Regions from separate parts of the Thiothrix winogradskyi genome, predicted to be linked through region 2. Evidence: predicted binding sites of a transcription regulator. Region 2 holds the regulator's gene; the other holds the start of a gene.
The links. Region 2 encodes FNR, which switches genes on or off when oxygen is low (the NO sensors DNR and NnrR bind a similar motif). Its sites were predicted from a motif close to TTGATNTANATCAA; they were not measured.
Positions count from the first base shown of each region.

Region 1: the regulator FNR is predicted to act here: its motif matches at 7,598-7,611, upstream of L2Y54_RS18180 (cytochrome-c peroxidase).

Region 1 is NZ_CP091244.1:3,669,391-3,679,660, forward strand. Features, by position in the region: gene murA (UDP-N-acetylglucosamine 1-carboxyvinyltransferase) at 1-774, shown strand, start outside; gene hisG (ATP phosphoribosyltransferase) at 779-1,420, shown strand; gene aroG (3-deoxy-7-phosphoheptulonate synthase AroG) at 1,420-2,481, shown strand; gene hisD (histidinol dehydrogenase) at 2,492-3,793, shown strand; gene L2Y54_RS18165 (hypothetical protein) at 3,983-4,462, shown strand; gene asd (archaetidylserine decarboxylase) at 4,579-5,439, shown strand; gene pyrE (orotate phosphoribosyltransferase) at 5,444-6,085, shown strand; gene L2Y54_RS18180 (cytochrome-c peroxidase) at 6,094-7,554, opposite strand; gene L2Y54_RS18185 (helix-hairpin-helix domain-containing protein) at 7,735-8,301, shown strand; gene L2Y54_RS18190 (helix-turn-helix domain-containing protein) at 8,361-8,618, opposite strand; gene L2Y54_RS18195 (monovalent cation:proton antiporter family protein) at 9,167-10,270, opposite strand, start outside.
Region 2 is NZ_CP091244.1:3,955,324-3,965,593, reverse strand. Features, by position in the region: gene L2Y54_RS19605 (FixH family protein) at 1-419, shown strand, start outside; gene hemN (oxygen-independent coproporphyrinogen III oxidase) at 718-2,103, shown strand; gene fnr (fumarate/nitrate reduction transcriptional regulator Fnr) at 2,127-2,879, opposite strand; gene L2Y54_RS19590 (DUF3149 domain-containing protein) at 3,051-3,167, shown strand; gene pssA (CDP-diacylglycerol--serine O-phosphatidyltransferase) at 3,248-4,030, shown strand; gene L2Y54_RS19580 (2-isopropylmalate synthase) at 4,149-5,699, shown strand; gene L2Y54_RS19575 (uracil-DNA glycosylase) at 5,706-6,509, shown strand; gene rimI (ribosomal protein S18-alanine N-acetyltransferase) at 6,493-6,960, shown strand; gene pcnB (polynucleotide adenylyltransferase PcnB) at 7,083-8,402, shown strand; gene folK (2-amino-4-hydroxy-6-hydroxymethyldihydropteridine diphosphokinase) at 8,399-8,896, shown strand; gene L2Y54_RS19555 (efflux RND transporter permease subunit) at 8,875-10,270, opposite strand, start outside.

The DNA.
Region 1 (10,270 bases), 290 kb from region 2:
ACGGTGACAGGTACCGAAAACTTGCTAATGGCGGCGGTATTAGCGGAAGGCACAACGGTTCTGGAAAATGCCGCGCGTGAACCAGAAGTGGTCGACCTTGCCAACTGCCTGATTGCGATGGGCGCAAAGATCAAAGGCGCGGGCACTGACAAAATCACCGTTGAAGGCGTCACCAGCCTCAAAGGCGTCGATTACAGCGTACTACCCGACCGTATTGAAACCGGCACTTTCCTCGCGGCAGCGGCGATTACCGGCGGGCGCGTGAGGACATTAAAAGCAGCACCTGATACACTTGATGCTGTACTGCACAAATTCACCGAAGCAGGCGCATTGGTTACAAGCGGCGCGGATTGGATCGAAGTCGATATGCGGGATCGCACCCTGAAAGCGGTCGATATTCGCACCGACCCCTACCCCGCGTTTCCCACCGATATGCAAGCGCAATTCATGGCAATGAATGCAGTGTCGCGGGGCATTGGGGTGATTGTCGAAACCATTTTCGAGAACCGCATGATGCACGTTGCCGAACTGATGCGCCTGGGGGCAAATATCCGCTTGGAAGGCAATACCGCCATCGTCGCCGGAATGCCATATCTCAAAGGTGCGCCAGTAATGGCAACCGATTTACGCGCTTCCGCCTCGCTAGTGCTGGCAGGCTTGGCAGCGCAAGGCAAAACCACGGTGGATAGGATTTACCACACCGACCGTGGTTATGAACGTATTGAAGAAAAACTCTCCCGACTGGGTGCGCGTATCCAACGGGTAAATGGATAAGATTGTGAAACAGACACTGACCATTGCGCTATCCAAAGGGCGCATCTTTAAAGATACCGCACCGCTGTTAAAAGCCGCCGGTATCGAACCTTTGGACGACCCCGAAACCAGCCGTAAACTGATCCTCGACACCAACCGCGACGATGTGAAAATTGTCATTATTCGTGCCACCGATGTGCCAACCTATGTGCAATACGGCGCGGCGGATTTGGGTGTGGCGGGCAAAGACGTGCTCATGGAACACGGCGGTCAAGACCTCTACGAACTGGTGGATTTGCAAATCGCACGTTGCAAACTGATGGTTGCAGGCTTCCCCGATCGCCCATTACCCACCACTGGGTTGAAAGTCGCCACCAAGTTTGTGAACTGCACACGGCGCTATTTTGCCGAACAAGGCCGTCAAGTCGACATCATCAAACTATACGGCTCGATGGAACTTGCCCCACTGGTTGGCTTGGCCGATTGCATTGTGGACGTGGTGGACACTGGCAACACCTTACGCGCCAATGGCTTAGCCCCACTGGAACACATGGCAGACATTACGTCGCGCCTGATCGTTAACAAAGCATCCATGAAACTTAAACACGCCCCGATTCGTGAGCTAATTGCCCAGATTCAGGCGGCTGTCGCACAGAGGAACGCCTAATGAAATATCCAACCGACGACTTACGCATCATCGGTATGCACGAACTCACGCCGCCGGTAGAACTGCACCGTGAATACCCACTGAGCGAAACCGCCACCGAAACCGTGCATGACGCCCGTGAAATTGCACACCGCATCCTGCACGGTGAAGACGACCGCTTGCTGGTAGTGGTTGGCCCATGCTCCATTCACGATGTGGATGCAGCAATGGAATACGCCACGCGCTTGCAGCCCTTACGCGATGAGTTAAAAGATCAGTTGCATATTATTATGCGGGTGTATTTCGAGAAGCCACGCACCACCATTGGCTGGAAAGGCTTGATCAATGACCCGGATATGGATAACAGCTTCCACATCAACAAAGGCTTGCGCATGGCGCGTAAGTTATTGCTGGATCTGAACAATATGGGAATGCCTGCTGCTACCGAATACCTCGATCTGATTAGCCCGCAATACCTGGCGGATTTGGTAAGCTGGGCAGCGATTGGCGCACGTACTACCGAAAGCCAAGCGCACCGCGAACTCGCTTCAGGGGTTTCTTGCCCGATTGGTTTCAAGAACGGCACGTATGGCAACCTGAACATTGCGATTGACGCCATTGGCGCATCCTCCCGCCCGCACCATTTCCTGTCTGTTACCAAGGAAGGGCATACCGCGATTTTTGCGACCAAAGGTAACGAAGATTGCCACGTGATTTTGCGCGGTGGGCAAGAGCCGAATTACGATGCGACCAGTGTTGCCGCTGCCGTCGCCGCATTGGAAAAGGCCAAACTGCCGCCGTATCTGATGGTCGATTTCAGCCATGCGAATAGCTACAAAGACTATCGCCGCCAACCGGAAGTCGCCGCGAATGTCGCCGCGCAAATTGCCGCAGGTAACAAAGCCATTAGCGGTGTGATGATTGAAAGCCACTTGGTCGAAGGCAACCAAAAAGCCGACGGCAAACAGCGCGAAGAATTGGTTTACGGACAAAGCATCACCGACGCTTGCATCAACTTCGACACCACCGAAGCAGTGCTGCGTCAGTTGGCGGAAGCTGTAGAAACACGGCGTAAGCAATAGGAGTTAACACATGCTCAACATGACCGAATTAACCACCACCGACAGCGCGTTCTGGAGCAAGTTGCAAGACCTGCTGGCGTGGGAAAGCGTCTCCGATGACGCGGTATTCAACACCGTCAACGGTATCCTCAAAGATGTGCGCAAACGCGGTGACGCGGCGGTAGTCGAATACACCAACCGCTTCGACCGCATGAGTGTGGGCAGCATGGCGGAACTGGAAATTCCTGCCGATCGTGTGCAAGCAGCACTGACCAAAATCACGCCAGAACAGCGTACCGCCTTGGAAGCAGCGGCAGCTCGCCTAAAGTCTTACGCCCAACACCAATTGCTGGATTCGTGGAGTTACACCGAAGCCGACGGCACGTTGCTGGGGCAACAAGTCACTGCGTTGGATCGGGTCGGTTTGTACGTCCCCGGTGGCAAAGCGGCTTACCCCTCTTCGGTGCTGATGAATGCCGTGCCTGCCAAAGTTGCCGGTGTGCCAGAATTAATCATGGTCGTACCCACCCCCGATGGTGAGGTCAACGAATTGGTACTGGCAGCCGCCGCGATTTCCAACGTTGACCGCGTGTTTGCCATCGGTGGCGCACAAGCGGTTGCGGCACTGGCTTACGGCACAGCAACCGTTCCGCAAGTGGATAAAATCGTCGGCCCCGGTAATATCTACGTCGCCACTGCCAAACGCATGGTGTATGGCACGGTCGGTATTGACATGATTGCAGGCCCTTCCGAAATCCTCGTGGTGTGCGATGGTAAAACCAACCCGGACTGGATTGCGATGGATCTATTTTCGCAAGCAGAGCACGACGAAGACGCGCAATCCATTCTGGTCTGCCCCGATGCGGATTTCATCGCACAGGTGAAAGCCAGCATCAACCGTTTAGTAGAAGAAATGCCGCGTAAGGCGATCATTTCTACCTCGCTGCAAAACCGTGGTGTGTTGATTCATGTGCAAGATATGGCAGAAGCGGTGAAAGTCGCCAACTATATTGCGCCGGAACATTTGGAGCTTTCCGTGGAGAATCCACGTGAAATGGCAACGCAAATCCGTCATGCAGGCGCGATTTTCATGGGACGTTACACAGCGGAAGCGGTGGGTGACTACTGTGCGGGGCCAAACCACGTATTGCCGACTTCACGTACTGCACGTTTCTCCAGTCCGCTGGGGGTGTATGACTTCCAGAAACGCTCTTCCTTGATTGATTGTTCAGCAGAAGGTGCTTCAGCACTGGGTAAGATTGCCTCCGTATTGGCACGCGGCGAAGGTTTAGTGGCACACGCCCGTTCAGCCGAATATCGCATCAAAGACTAAGCGCTTCTGTTCATCATTTCCCCTCCAAAAGCCCCGTTTGTCGGGGCTTTTTTGTTCACTGCAAAAAGTTCACCGTAATTGCAAAAAATTTGCAGAAAACCTCCAAAACCCTCTTTACATTAGTAAGTGCTAATATTATTATTATCCCATACTGAAACTTTCCAAAAACATTCGCTAGGAGATAAAATTATGAAACTGCAAACTATCGCTTTCGCTGCCCTGATCGCTTTCGCTGGTGCTGCTTCTGCTGAATTCACTGATGGCTTTGACAATGGTTCTGCTACTGGTCAAGGCGCTGGTCAAGGCACTGCTTCTACCAGCGGTCAAGGTACTGGTTACGGCACTGGTAACGGCGACGTAAACGGCTGGGGTCGTGGTAAAGGTGATGCTGACGGTGAAGTTGATTTCGCGATCACTTTCAAAGGCAAAGGTCGCACTAACATGGATACCGACATGGCTGCTAACGGCAAAGGCAATGGCGACTGGTACGGTGCTGGCAACGGTTATGGCTACGGCAACGGCACTGGCAACGGTTACGGCTACAACAACTTTGCTGCTAACGGCGCGAACAACGGTTTCGCTCCAGCCATGATGGCTCCACCAATGGCGATGCCTACTGCACAAGCACCAGGTGCTGCTGCTCCAGTTGCACCTGTTACTGCTCAATAAGACTAACGCAAGCACCACAGTTTGCTAAAAGGCATCCTTCGGGATGCCTTTTTTGGTTTATTCTCAGCGCTTTTACCGTATTATCCCGCTTTTAGCCGCTAACACACGAATTCTGCATGAATCTACCCGATATTCTAAAAGCTTGGCCACTGTACATTTTGCCGCACCACTTTATTTCCCGGCTGGTATTCCGCCTGACCCGCATCCAATGCCCAACCTTGGTTCCCCCCGCCATCCGTTTATTCAGCAAGGTGTTCAAGGTCAATTTAGCGGAAGCGCTCAACCCTGATCCCGCGAGTTATCTGACTTTTAATGCGTTTTTCACCCGCCCATTGCAACCTGCCCTGCGCCCAATGGCAGCAGGCGCTCAGGTAATGGTTAGCCCGGTGGATGGGCGCATTAGTCAAATGGGTAAAATTGAAGCGGGGCGCATTTTCCAAGCCAAAGGCCATGAATATTCTGCCGTGGAATTGCTCGGCGGGGATGATGTGCGGGCTGCCCCGTTTATGCAGGGTCAGTTCATGACGATTTACCTGTCCCCGCGTGATTATCACCGCATTCACATGCCACTCACCGGCACATTGACTGAACAAGTTTACGTACCGGGGCGACTTTTCAGCGTGGCGGGGCATACCGTGCGCACCATTCCGCGCTTATTTGCCCGCAATGAACGAGTCGTGACGCTGTTTGATACCGAATTCGGCAAGCTAGCAATGGTTTTAGTGGGCGCAATCAATGTTGCCGCCATTGAAACAGTATGGGATGGGCTGGTCACGCCTCCACAAGGTTGGGGCGTCAAGCGTCAAACATTCCCAGATGTTAATTTGGCAAAAGGTGCGGAAATGGGGCGTTTCAATATGGGTTCTACCGTGATCTTATTATTGGAAAACCCCAGTCTGGCATGGAATCAAGCACTAGGGGCTGACGTAGCGCTTCAGTTAGGACAAGCATTAGCAGAATTACCCGCAAAGGATTAAAGCGATGAAAACATATCAACAGGATTTTCTGGATTTTGCCATCGGGCAAGGCGTCTTGCGTTTCGGCGAATTCACCCTCAAATCAGGTCGGATTAGCCCGTATTTTTTCAATGCAGGCTTGTTCCAAACCGGCTCCGCTATCTCACGCCTTGGTAAATTTTACGCGCAAGCGATTGTCGACTCTGGTTTGGCATTCGACATGCTGTTTGGCCCTGCCTACAAAGGGATTCCGTTAGCAGCAGCGACAGCGATTGCGTTGTATGAATACCACGGCAAAGATTACCCTTACGCCTTCAACCGCAAAGAAGCCAAAGACCACGGCGAAGGCGGCACGATTGTTGGCGCTCCCCTGCAAGGGCGGGTATTGGTCATTGATGATGTCATGACCGCAGGCACTGCGATTCGTGAAGCAGCGGATATTGTCGCGGCTCAAGGGGCAAGCCTAGCGGGTGTCGCCATTTCACTCGACCGTCAGGAACGCGGCAAAGGGGAACAATCGGCTGTTCAGGAAGTGGAAGCCCTGTACGGTATCAAGGTCATTAGCATCGTGGGCTTGCAGGAAGTTATCAGCCACGTGGGCAGCAGCCTGCACGACGCAGCTTTGCTGGAAAAAGTACAAGCTTACCGCCGCGAATTCGGGGTTTAAAAGCACGCCTAAAAACGCGCCTGCAATACCGATTCCGGGGAATTTCCACCAGAAGGTATCCAACGCTGTAAGCAATCCGCGCTGGTTACACACGGGTCAGTCAGGGTGTGCAGAAAATCAACTAAGTACTGCACATCCTCTTCCTGATACGCTTGCCCCGCCATATCGGCATTGCCGCTCAACATTTCCCGCAAATTCACTGCCACCTGTTCGGTAGGAATATTAGGCTGCTTTAATTGCCCGCTGTCATAATGCAGCGCGGCTTGAAACGGGTTCAACATATGCCGCACCATCGCCTCAAGGCTGGTATACGCGCCATTATGCCCCCACGGCCCCGTCATGGCGACATTCAGCAAACTCGGCGTGCGAAACCGGAACTTATCATCCGGGTGTTGTGTTACTAACCAGCGTCCATAATCCTGTTGCACCGCCGTAACGGTATTGCTGCCCTTGCCCGGCCCTATCTGGGGCATTAATACATTGCGGAATTGTTCATCCGTAAAAAAATCACCTTTATGGCAGCTTGCACAAGCATAGCCGCCTGCCTCACGTTCCCGGAAAAACAATAAGGCACCGCGTTTCGCCGGTTCGCTGATGGCTGCCACATCACCTTGCACATAATGTTTCCAAGGATTATTCACAAATACTTGGGAACGTTGATATTCCCCCAATGCCGCAGCAATCGTTTGCTCAGTAATCAACTCGGTTGCCGGTGCGTGCGGTTGTTGGTAAGCCTGACGAAATGCATCAAGCCAATAATCCGTTTCCGCAGCAGGCAACCGCGCCTCACCACTGACCCCATAAGCTCCCAAACGCTCGGCTAAACGTTCACGGCATGATTGCGATGTACCACCGGCATCGAATAGTTCTCCGCGCATTTCATGATTGGATGTCACCGGAAAACGTGCCTGAGCATGAACTAAATTACCTCCGGCTAAGGGATCTGGCTGCAAATAAGCCACATCGGGGGTCGTAATCCCTACCTCAAGTTGCGCGATACGCCCATCATGAAACATAAACTGCCGCCACAAACCGATATTAAACGTCGTCGGCGCATTACGTGGCACACTAGGACGAAGCTTACCCTGTAACAAACGTTTGTGACCCAATACATTCGGGTCAGCAGCGTCCACCCCAATCGACAACGACAAACTATCACCACCACCCAATAAGGGATGATGACAACTCGCACAAGCCACATTCCGATTACCGGACAGTGCTTTACTAAAAAATAGTTGCATCCCTAATTGGGCTAACGGTGATTCAATCGCGGGCAAGATTCGCCCCTGTAGCACATCCCCCGTCAGTCCATGCTGTTGAATCAGCGTATTCAGCATGGCATCCCTTTCAGAGCGCAATACTTTGTCAGTACTATTGTCGGGCTTATGAATAGTGCTCGTCACCGCCTCATCCTGACAGCCTGCCAATAATAACAATACACACGTAACGGCAATAATATTTGACGACATAGTAAGAAAGACACTAATGGCAATGAAGCCATTCATTATTACATTGTCATAGATCAAGTCGGGAGGATGTTTGTCTGCCAAACCCTACCTTTTGGTGTATTCTGTCTGCGGTATTATGTGTTTAGAATCTGTTTTGTAATAAAAAGCATTAAATACACGCTAAATTAATGGAGTTCCACAATGTCTAAACTAGTAGGCGTATTTATTCTCGGGATACTGGTCGGTTGGTTAATCGAATGGATTTTTGTCCGGCTGTTTGTACCTAATCCCAAGAAAAAAGTTGAAGCCGCCCTGAAAGCCAGCCGCAAAGAAAATGACACACTGCAACAGCAAAACCGCGCCTTGCAAGCGGAGCTAACGGCAGTAAAAATGAAGCAAGAAACCGTCGTAACCACTGAACCTGTCGTTACACCTGCGCCAGAAACCGCAACTACCGACATCACAACACCAGCAGTGGAAACAACCGTTACTGAAGTAGCGACAGCGGTTACTGAGAGTGCAAATAACGATGATTTAACCAAGCTCAGTGGTATTGGCCCAAAACTAGCCGAAGCCATGCAAGCCAATGGCATCCAAAGTTACGCACAATTAGCCATATTGAGCACGGATGATTTGAATGAAAAACTGGCATCCAGCGGTATTCGCTATAGCAAAGCAATCGCAGAAAGCTGGGCTAAGCAAGCAACATTTGCAGCCGCCAGTGATTGGAGTGGATTAAAAACGTATCAACAAACGTTAAAAAGTTAACGATAATATCCGGGGCGGTTCATGCATAACCGCCCCTTCTAACCACGCTTACTGCCAAATTAGAGTAAGTTATGGCGCTTCAGCTTAGTACGCAGAGTAGCACGGTTAATACCCATGCACTGCGCTGCCTTAGACTGGTTGTTATGCGTATAACGCATCATGATTTCCAGCATAGGGCGCTCAACTTCATCCAACACCAAACGATAAATGTTTGACGCTTCATGATCACCCAGCGTATCCAGATAATCTTGTAAAGTACGAGCAACCGTTTCAGACAAAGAAGCGTCCAGACCGGCACGAGAAGATGTATTCGTCATATTGATGCAACCTTTTTAGTATTTGTCGGTACGATTCTACACAATGTTTCATTAACCGTAGCCAACTGCTTTTCAGAAGTCGTGATCGCCAAATTCCCTTTAATAACTTGTATCGGAGGTGATTCGATCCAGATACCACCCGAATGCTTCCGTGCAATACGGACATTTGTATCCGCTCCATATAAGTCGTGCATAGCCCCAATGTGATCCAAAACGACTCGACACCTTCCATAGACCTCTGGTTGTGCAAAAAGTTTTCTTAGATTTAGAAAAATTTTGCACTTCCCAGCACATCTTTGGTTAACCCCAAGTCACTCGACCAATTACCGGCTATCGGCATGTGTGCAACCTAGAATGGTTTTTTATACATAAACCATCTAAGTAAACGCATATCCTGAATAAAAGAGTACCACAGAGTGAAATCTATCCAATAGTTTGAGTAGATAAGCGGTAGTTTATCACAGAAAGACGGGAAAGATTTAGACTCAGAAAATGTACTGACACGTCAGTGCGCAGATTAAAACATAACCACATCAAACCGCCATTCCTCAAGCATCCGCTGGGGCAGGAATAGCCGTTTTTGCCAGCTTCCCCCCGGTACGCAAAATATTCTCCACCTCCCGGAAACACTCTGCCTTGCCCCCCTCAAGCACCAACACATCATCGGCTTGCAAAGAAATATCAGCGGAAGGCTCTTCACCACGAATATCACCACGCCGCAATGCCTTAATGCATACCGCAAAACGTTCCAACTCCAGCGCTGCAATCCGTTTACCCGTAGCATAATCCCCCTCCCGCAACCTAACGGTGTGCAAAAATGCCTCGGTTTTCTTGCCCACTTGCAAGGTGTTATCGCGCTCACCATGATAATAACTGTGCAAGGCACGGTAACTGTCACGGCGTATTTTTTCCGTCATCTGAAACACTTCATCGGGGCTGAAACCGAGTTGTTCCACAATACGTTGGGTAATCATCAGGGTGGCTTCCAAGGTTTCCGGTAACACACTGGTTGCGCCCAAACGTATCAAGGTTTGCAGGTGACGTTCATCACGGGTACGCACCAATACCGGAATATCAGCGTGCTTAAGACGTACTGCCTCAATAATGCGTTTGGCGACCTCGACCTCTATCACCGTAATCACCACCATACGGGCGCGTTCCAAACCCGCCGCCATCAAAATTTCTGGGCGGGTTGCATCAGCATAATGTACCGGATCGCCTGCCTCCCACGTCCTTCCCACAATGCCGGGGTCAAGATCAAGCGCAATATACGGCACACCTTGTTCCTGTAAAAAGCGTGCAATATTCTGCCCCATCCGTCGGTAGCCGCAGAGAATAACATGATTTTCCACTTCATTGACGGCGGTACTGACTTCTTCTGCCTCTTTAAAACGCTGGTGCGTATAAGTATCCGCCAACAGAACATTCGTAATTTTTTCGTTATAACGAATCAGAAACGGCGAAATCGCCATACTGATCACAATCGCAGCCAAGGTCGTTTGCGCTTCACTCGGCGACATCACCTCATTGCTTAACGCCAACGCCAGCAAGGCAAACCCAAACTCGCCCCCTTGCGCCAACACCAGCCCCGTGCGCAACGAAGTCGCATTATTTTTCACAAAAAACCGGGTTAGCACCGCAATCAGCAAGCC
Region 2 (10,270 bases):
TGGCGGGGTTGTACACGTACTCGCTGGCGGCTTCTGGCAGCAGTGGCTTGGTGGTGGATGACTACTATAAGGTGGGCAGAGCTATTAACTATTCGCTGGCGAAGGGGCACAAAGCTACCGAGCTGGGTTTGCAAGGCAATATGGCATTGAGCGGGCAAACGGTCACCCTGACGCTGGATAATGCCGTGGTGCAAGATCAGCAGCAATTGGTGCTGAAAGTGTTCCATGCCACGTTTCCTGACCGTGATCAGGAAGTGCTGTTGAGCAAGAGTGCCACAGGTCAGTGGACGGGGCGTATCCATGCCTTGTCTGCGGGGAAGTGGTATGCGCAGTTGTTGCCGCTGGATGCAAGCTGGCGTTTGGATGGCGTATTACCCACCGCTGCCGCTACTGCACTGGCATTACAGCCCGCTCAGTAGGTATTTGTTGGCAGGCGATATTTCCCAATAAAAAAAGGCTCTCCCGAAGGAGAGCCTAAGTGCTTTAGGGTATGTAGAGCGTTGAAGGTTGCCGACTCAGAGGAGGTAACGAAACATCGACATCAGCAACCTTCGAGAGTCATTACACCTGTTTTTTATGTGGTTTACAATCTGTCCACTTCCAGTTTCTTGATACAAGTCAACTAAGTTTAATGTTTTGTTTCAAGTGCTTGTCAGGGGAGGTCAGATGCAGCGATTATGTGTGCTGCTTAGCTTTGGGTTAAAAGAAGAGGTTGGTATGAGTGCAATTCAATTTGATGCAGATTTGATACGTCGCTATGACACGGCGGGACCGCGTTATACGTCTTATCCGACGGCGGTTGCATTCGGGCCTTTTACCGAAGATGAGTACAAAGCGCACGCTTATATGAGCAACGAAGACCCCATTCCGTTGCCCTTATCCTTGTATTTTCATGTGCCGTTTTGCGATACGGTGTGTTTCTATTGTGCCTGCAATAAGATTGTGACCAAAGATCACTCCAAGGCGGAGACTTATCTGCAATACTTGTTCCGTGAAATCGAGATGCAAGCCAAGCTGTATGACCGTGACCGTATGGTGGAGCAGTTGCATTGGGGCGGCGGCACACCAACGTTCCTTAATCACGATGAGATGCGGGCGTTGATGGATAAAACGCGCGAACATTTTTCCCTGCATATTACCGATGAAGGTGATTATTCCATCGAAATTGATCCGCGTTCGGTGACGCCGGAAACGATTGGCGTGTTGCGTGAAATCGGTTTCAACCGTTTCAGTCTTGGTGTGCAGGATGTGGATGAGCGGGTGCAAATTGCGGTCAACCGCATCCAGCCGATTGCGCAAACTCTGTCGATTATTGAAGCCTGCCGGGCGCAGGGGGCAAAGTCGATTAGCGTGGATTTGATTTACGGCTTGCCATTCCAAACGATGGAAAGTTTCCGTCAGACCTTGGATACCATTATTGAGATGTCGCCGGATCGTATTTCGGTGTTCAATTACGCACACATGCCGAATTTGTTCAAACCGCAACGGCGCATCAATGAGGCGGATTTGCCTTCACCCGAAACCAAGTTAGAAATCATGCAGCTTGCGGTGGAGCATTTGACTGCTGCCGGTTACGAGTACATTGGGATGGATCATTTCGCCAAGCCGGATGATGAGTTGGCAATTGCTCAACGTAACGGAACTTTGCATCGCAATTTCCAGGGGTATACCACTCACGCGGATTGCGATTTGGTGGCGATGGGGGTGAGTTCGATCAGTAGTGTGGCGGAATGTTATAGCCAGAATGCAAAAACGCTGGATGAGTATTACGCGGCACTTGATGCGGGGCATTTGCCGGTGATCAAGGGGCTGACCTTGGATGAAGATGATGTGCTGCGGCGCTACATCATTCAGCAATTGGCTTGCCACTTTACGCTGGATTTTACGCAGGTTGAACGTTTATTTAATCTGAAATTTGCAGACTATTTCAGCCGAGAATTGGAATTGCTGCAAACCATGACGGCTGATGACCTGTTGCGGTTTACCGGGGTGGGTTTGGATGTCACGCCACGCGGGCGCTTTTTGATCCGCAATATCTGCATGGTGTTTGATGTCAGCCTGCGCAAACAGGGTGTGCAACAGCGTTTTTCACGGGTGATTTAATATCCGTCTGCTTTTATATCCGCCTACAGCACGTCACTGGCGGGGCGGCAGGTGTGGTGTGCTAGTTGTTTCAGGCGGTTCATATCTGCGATTTTGACGAGCCGGTGTTGCACTGCGATGATATTCTCATCCTGCAAGCGCGAAAACATGCGACTGAGGGTTTCAACCGCCATGCCGAGGTAATTGGCAAGGTCATGGCGAGCCATTGGCAGGTTGAATTCATTGCTGGAAAAACCGCGCTCTTTATTGCGTTCCGACAAGCTGGAAAGGAAGGTGGCAAGGCGTTCTTCGGTGCGCATTTGCCCCAATGTCAGCAGTAGCATCTGTTCGCGTTCCAGCTCTGCACCGATTTGGCGCATCATTTGCCCGCGCATAATGGGCAATTTGCCGCATAATTCCTGAAAATTATTCATACTGAGTTCGCAAACCATGGTGTCATCGAGTGCCTGGGCATCGCAGGTGTGGCGGTCACGGGCAAAGGCATCGAACCCCAATAAGTCACCTGGCAGGTAGAAACCAAGGATTTGTTCTTCGCCATCGGGGGTGGATAACGAGGTTTTGATGGCTCCGGCTTTGACGGCGTAAATGGATTGCTGCTGGTCATCGCGGTGGAACAAGTAGTCTTTTTTCTTGATTTTGATGGTTTTGTTGATGGAGTTTTCCAATAACTCCAACTCGTCACGGTTCAGACCACGGGGTAGGCAGAGTTCACTCAAACTGCAATTATGGCAAGCAACCGCTGATTTTTTGGCACTGTGTAAAGCAACTGTCTTCATGCGTCATCCCAAGCTGTGATGATGTTCTAAGGATTGTTTAGTTTTGGTGCGATGGTCTCTCTTGCCATCTAAGTTCATGTTTTTTGATGTAAATCAAAACAATGCAAGCGTATTCGCCTAGACTTGGGATTGTACACGTTTATTGGCATTAGTGTAGGAGAATAGGTTGCCATGTCTGAGCTATTATTTGGAAGTTGGATGGGTATCTTAAGTCTGTTAGTCATTCTGTTTGTGTTGGGAATGATGGGTTACTTTGCATGGGTGTTTGTTAAAAAGTCGGGTGAATAGGTTGTGGTAACATAAACGCATTCCACTGTGGCACAATGCTGGCTACTATGCACCGATAAGTAGCTAAACGGAAGTATTCAGTGGAAGAGCAACAACTAAACACCAAAGCACCACCCAGTAGGGGTATTTATTTACTGCCCAATTTGTTGACCACCGGCGCAATGTTCGGTGGTTTTTATGCGGTTGTCGCCGCCATGCAGGGCAAGTTTGAGGCTGCCGCTATCGCGGTATTCATCGCCATGATTTTGGATGGGTTGGATGGGCGTGTTGCGCGTATGACCAATACCCAGACAGAATTCGGGGCGCAATATGACAGTCTCGCGGATTTAATTTCCTTTGGCGTTGCGCCGGGGCTGGTGATGTATCAATGGGCATTGGTGCATTTACAAACGTCCGGTGATGCGTGGGGGAAAGCCGGGTGGTTAGCTGCTTTTATTTACGTGGCGTGTGCTGCCTTGCGGTTGGCGCGGTTTAATACGCAAATCGGCAAAGTCGACAAGCGTTTCTTTGTGGGTTTGCCTAGCCCGGCTGCTGCTGCGGTGATGGTGGGCATGGTGTGGGTGTTCCATGACCTCGATGTGATGGGGCGCAATGTGCAAATCCCGGCGTTGTTGCTGACCTTGGCGGTGGGGTTGCTGATGGTGAGCAATATCAGTTTTTACAGCTTCAAAGATTTCGATTTGCGTAATCGTGTGCCATTCGTGGTGGTTTTGGCGGTAGTGCTGGTGTTGGCGTTGACCACGATTGACCCGCCTAAAGTGTTGTTTGGGGTGTTTTTATTGTATGCGTTGTCGGGGCCGTTGTTTTGGGTTTGGCGGCGCTGGCGGAAGTTTCAGCGGCGTAAGAAAGGCGTCGACGCTTGAAGTAGAGTAAATTCCTACGCTCTACGGCGCAACACGCGCTATCATTACTCCCACTTTCAGATTGATACAACGGTTGCCAGCCACACACCCAGCGCAGCCGTGTTTTAGGAGCAGGAATATGTCTAAAGACCGTTTGATTATTTTTGATACCACCTTGCGTGACGGCGAACAAAGCCCCGGCGCATCCATGACGCAAGAAGAGAAAATCCGCATTGCCCTGATGCTGGAAAAAATGCGCGTGGATGTGATCGAAGGTGGTTTTCCGATTGCCAGCGTTGGCGATTTCGAGTCGGTCAGGGCGATTGCCCGTCTCGTCAAAGACAGCACCGTGTGCGGTCTAGCGCGTGCGTTGGAAAAGGACATCGACCGTGCGGCTGAAGCGATTAAACCCGCGAATTCCGGGCGTATTCACACCTTTATTGCCACCTCCCCAATCCACATGCAAAACAAGCTGCGCATGACACCCGATCAGGTGGTTGAGCAGGCGGTATTTGCGGTGAAACGTGCGCGGAATTACACCGATGACGTGGAATTTTCGTGTGAAGATGCAGGGCGTTCTGAGTTCGATTTCCTGTGTCGCGTGATTGAAGCTGCGATTAATGCGGGGGCACGTACCATCAATATTCCCGACACGGTGGGCTATCAGATTCCCTCGGTGTTTGGCGATATGGTCGGGCGTTTGATTACGCATATTCCGAACGCTGACAAGGCGGTTTTCTCGGTGCATTGCCACAATGACCTCGGTTTGGCGGTGGGTAATTCCTTGGCAGCAGTGATGCAAGGCGCACGTCAGGTGGAGTGTACGATCAACGGTTTGGGTGAACGTGCCGGTAACGCTTCTTTGGAGGAAGTGGTGATGGCGATTCGGGTACGCCCCGACGTATTCCCCGTTGAAACCCGCATTGATACCACGCATATCGTGCCAACCTCACGCTTGGTTTCCAGCGTCACCGGCTTCCCGGTACAGCCCAACAAAGCCATTGTGGGCGCGAATGCGTTTGCACACGAATCCGGCATTCACCAAGACGGTGTATTAAAGCACCGCGAAACTTACGAAATCATGCGAGCACAAGACGTGGGTTGGTCAGACAATAAAATCGTGTTGGGCAAGCATTCCGGGCGCAATGCGTTCAAAACCCGCTTGCAGGAACTCAATATCGAGCTGAAGTCTGAAGAAGAACTCAATATCGCTTTCTCGCGCTTCAAAGACTTGGCTGACCGCAAACACGACATCTTCGACGAAGACATCATGGTGTTGATGATGGATGCGCGTTCTGCGCAAGAAGATCTGGCGTATGAACTGATTTCGCTGAATGTCTGCTCCACGACCGGCGAAGCACCAAACGCCAGTGTTACCCTAAAAGCTCACGGCAAAGAACAGACTGCCACGGCTATCGGTGGTGGTCCGGTCGATGCGGTCTACAAAGCTATCGAAAGCATTGTCGGGGAAACCGCGACACTGGCGCTGTATTCCGTCAACAACATTACCAGCGGCACAGATGCGCAAGGCGAAGTGACCGTGCGACTGGATAAAGGCGGGCGTATTATCCACGGTCACGGCGCGGATACTGACATCGTAATCGCTTCCGCCAAAGCCTATGTGGATGCTTGGAACAAACTCGCCAGCCAAGCGCTGCGCGAACACCCCCAGCACCATCAGGGAGTGTAAACGCGGGTGGATTTGCAGGTACGCAATCGCTACATGCACGCAATGGGGATTCCGGTGTGGATGCCGAAAGAGATGCGCGGCTTCGCCGTCGAAGATTCCCCCCATCCTAACCTTCCCCCGCAGGGGGGGAAGGAACAAGAGGTGGCACCTACTACTAACTTCGCACTTCTTTCTCCTTCTTCGCTCCCTTCACCCCTTGCGGGGGAAGGGCTGGGGATGGGGGGGGCTTCCGACTTCTCCACCCTCTCATGGCAAGACCTCCGCACTGCCGTCGAATCTTGCACCCGTTGCGCCATCAGCAAAACCCGCACCCAAACGGTGTTTGGCGCGGGTAATCAACAAGCTGCGTGGATGGTCATCGGCGAAGCCCCCGGTGCGGAAGAAGACCGTCAAGGTGAACCGTTTGTGGGCAAAGCCGGTCAATTGCTCAACAATATGTTGCTGGCGATTGGAATGCCGCGTGAAACCGTCTATATCGCCAATGTGCTTAAATGCCGCCCGCCGAATAACCGCGACCCACAAGCCGACGAAGCTGCCAATTGTCGAGGCTATTTGGAACGTCAAATTGCGCTAGTGAACCCCGCGTTAATTCTGGTGGTCGGGCGTATTGCTGCGCAAAACCTGTTACAAACCACCGCACCTTTGGCGCGTTTGCGTGGGCAAGAACACCGAGCGCCGGTTAGCGGCACACCAGTCGTGGTGACGTATCACCCAGCGTATTTATTGCGCCAACCCTCTGACAAGCGTAAAGCCTGGCAGGATTTACTGTTTGCCCACGAGGTTTTTACCCGTCATGTCCAGCCCAATTGAGTCGGATTTTTTGCCGCTACGCCCGATGACCTTGAACGATTTGGATGTGGTTATGGCGCTGGAGTTGCGGGCGTATCCCTTCCCGTGGACACGCGCTATTTTCAGCGATTGCTTAAAACACGGCTACTCCGGCTGGTTATATGAGCAAGATGGGCAGTTACACGGTTATGCCATGCTGATGTTTGTGTTGGATGAAATGCATTTGCTGAATATTTGCATTGCGCCTGAGCATCAAGGTCAAGGCTTGGGCAGCCGTCTCTTGAAAACGTTGGAACACATTGGGCGGACAGCCCATGCGGAAACCTGTTTTTTGGAAGTGCGCCAGTCAAATTTTGCAGCAATTCGCTTGTATTTAAACCTGGGTTTTAACGAGATCGGGTTACGTAAAGGCTATTACCAAACTGAGTTTGGGCGTGAAGATGGCATGGTCATGGCAAAAACGCTATTCTAACGTGTTGTAAAAAAGTTGCGGATAGGGTAGGTATTGCCGCTTTGTAGTAGTATTATTGCCGCTTTTATGGCAGGAGCTTGAGTGAACGTGTGGGTAAAACGGAATTTTAAGGGTCAGTGGCAATGCTGATTCCAGACAACGCGGTGCATGTACCGCCTGCCGTGCATCATATCCCCGCTGATAAAGTGTGCGGGCGTGCCAAAGATGTGATTCGGCGTTTGCAAAAAGCGGGTTACGAAGCCTATTTAGTGGGCGGTTGCGTCCGCGATTTATTGCTGGGTTTAGTCCCCAAAGATTTTGATATTGCGACCAGTGCGCACCCTGAAGAGATTCGGCGTTTATTCAATTCCTGCCGTTTGATTGGGCGACGCTTCCGCTTAGCGCACATTTATTACGGGCGCGATTATCTGGAGGTGGCGACGTTCCGCGCACCCCACGATGACAGTGAGGATGGCGGCAAGGTCAATGATGCGGGGCGCATTATCAACGATAACGTCTACGGCACCTTGGAAGAGGATGTGTGGCGGCGCGATTTCACCATTAATGCCTTGTTTTACGACCCGATTGGCGATGAGTTGCTGGATTTTGTCGGCGGTTTGGATGATTTGCGTAACGGCAAAATCCGTTTGCTGGGCGACCCGGAACAGCGCTTTCGTGAAGACCCGGTGCGCTTGCTGCGGGCCATCCGGTTTGCGGCAAAATTAGGTTTTGAGATTGAACCAGCTACCTTGGCGTGTGTGCGTCCGATGGGGATTTTGCTGGAAGGCGTATCGTCCGCCCGCTTATTCGATGAAATCATCAAGCTATTGCACAGTGGTTATGGCTGGAACACCTTCCTGTTATTGCGCGAATACGCTTTATTGGAATACTTATTACCGCTGACTTACGAAAGCCTTGAGGACGATGACACCGGCAATTTCGAGCGCATGATTACCTTGTCGCTACAGAATACCGATCAGCGTTTGGCAGAAGGCAAGTCGGTGATGCCCGCATTTTTGTACGCGGTGTTATTGTGGCACGAGGTTTCCGTGGTGGCTGAAGAGTTGCAGGCGCGTGGAATGCCGGAACTTCAGGCAATGACACAGGCGTCCGGCGATGCCTTGCACGATCAGGTGGATTTTACCGCTGTGCCACGCCGTTACAGCAATATTACCCGCGAAATTTGGTTGTTGCAGTCGCGTTTCCGTTACCGTGATATTCGCCGTGCCGCAACGTTGTTGAGCAATCCGCGTTTTCGAGCAGCGTATGATTTTCTGTGTTTACGCGCCCAATCCGGTGAGCCGGTGGAGGATGATGCCGAATGGTGGACAGCCTTCCAGAGCGCCACGCACGAAGAGCGTGAAGCCATGTGCAAAGGTGCAGCCATTAAAGGCAGTTTGCGCCGCCGTAAAAAACGTCGTAAACCGACCACAGCCAGTAAATCCGCTTCACCCGCTTCATGACACCGGTGCTTTGCTACATTGGTTTAGGCAGCAATCTGGGTAATCCGGTGGCGAATGTGCACTCGGCACTGAAGCAATTGGCGGATGCAGAAGGCGTGGAATTGCGCGGTGTTTCACGCTTTTACACTAGCAAACCAATGGGGCCGCAAGACCAACCGGATTACGTGAATGCGGTGGCTAGTGTATTGACGCAGCTTCCCGCCCACGCTTTATTACAAACCTTATTCGCGGTGGAACGGGCGCACGGGCGGGTACGGAATGCAACGTTGCGTTGGGGGCCGCGTACCCTTGACCTTGATTTATTGCTGTACGGCGATGCGCTGATTGACTCGCCTGATTTGTGTGTTCCTCACCCCGGTATCGGCGAACGCTCGTTTGTGGTGTTGCCGTTGCTGGATCTTGCGCCGCATCGGGTGTTACCGGATGGGCGCAGTTTGGCAGATTGCCGGGCGGCATTGGCGTGTGATGATCTTTATCCGCTCACGCTGGGCTGAACGGCTTCATCAAACGCCGCTTTGCCCTTGCTCAGTTTAAACCACACCGTATACAGCGCTGGTAAAAACAGCAGCGTTAGCACCGTCGCCACCAATAATCCGCCCATAATCGCAATCGCCATCGGCCCAAAGAACACGCTTTCCGATAAGGGAATCATCGCCAAAATCGCTGCCAATGCGGTCAACATAATGGGGCGGAAACGGCGCACGGCTGCCTCAATCACGGCTTCACGCGGCACAAAGCCTGCGTCAATATTGCGCTCGATTTGATCCACCAAAATCACCGAGTTGCGCATAATCATCCCAGAAAGCGCAATCGTCCCCAGCATGGCAACAAACCCGAACGGGCGATCAAACAGCAGCAAGAACAACGCAACCCCAATCAAACCAAACGGTGCAGTCAACACCACCATAATGACGCGCTGGAAGCTTTGTAGTTGAATCATTAGCAGTGTTAGCACCACGATGATGAAGAGTGGAAAACCAGCGCCAATGGATTCGTTGCCTTTAGCACTTTCTTCCACCGCGCCGCCGATTTCGAGTTTGTAGCCCAGTGGCAAGTTGGCACGAATCTCACCCAAACGCGCTTCAACTTCCGTTGTCACTGTCGGTGCTTGAATCTTGCTGTAAATATCGCCTCGCACCGTGATGGTTCGGGTGCGGTTACGATGCCAGAGAATGCCTTCTTCCTGCACGTAGTCGATGGTTGCCAGTTGCGAGAGCGGAACGGTGTTGCCGGTGTTGGTGGGTACATTCAGCCCCGCAAGGCGCGAGAGCAAATCACGTTCGCCTTCCGTTCCGCGTAACAGGATCGGGATGGTTTGATCTTGCTCGCGGAATTCGCCAATCGGTGTGCCGCTCAAGGTGCTTTGCAGCAATTGCGAGAGCGCGGATTGCGTGACCCCAAGGCTGATGGCTTTGGCGGTATCGAGTTTCAGGCGAATCGCTTTGCTGCGCTCGTTCCAGTCGAGATGCACATTCACCAAGTGCGGATTGGCACGCATGACGGTGGCGATTTGTTCGCCGAGTTCGCGTAATTGCCACAAATCGTCACCGGATACACGGAATTGCACGGGGTAGCCAACCGGCGGGCCATTTTCCAAACGAATCACCCGCCCGCGAGCTAAGCCAAAGGTGGGGCTATTGTCCAACAGGTCAATGAGTTTGCTGCGCAACGCTTCGCGGTCGGCGATGCTTTTGGTGGTAATCACGAATTGCGCAAAACTGGCGGCAGGTAATTGCTGATCCAGCGGCAGATAGAAACGTGGCGAGCCATTGCCGACATACGCAGCAAAGTTTTCGATATGTTCCTGTTGCGTATTGAGGTATTGCTCCAGCTTGCGGGTTTCGGCTTCGGTGGCTTGCAGCGAAGAA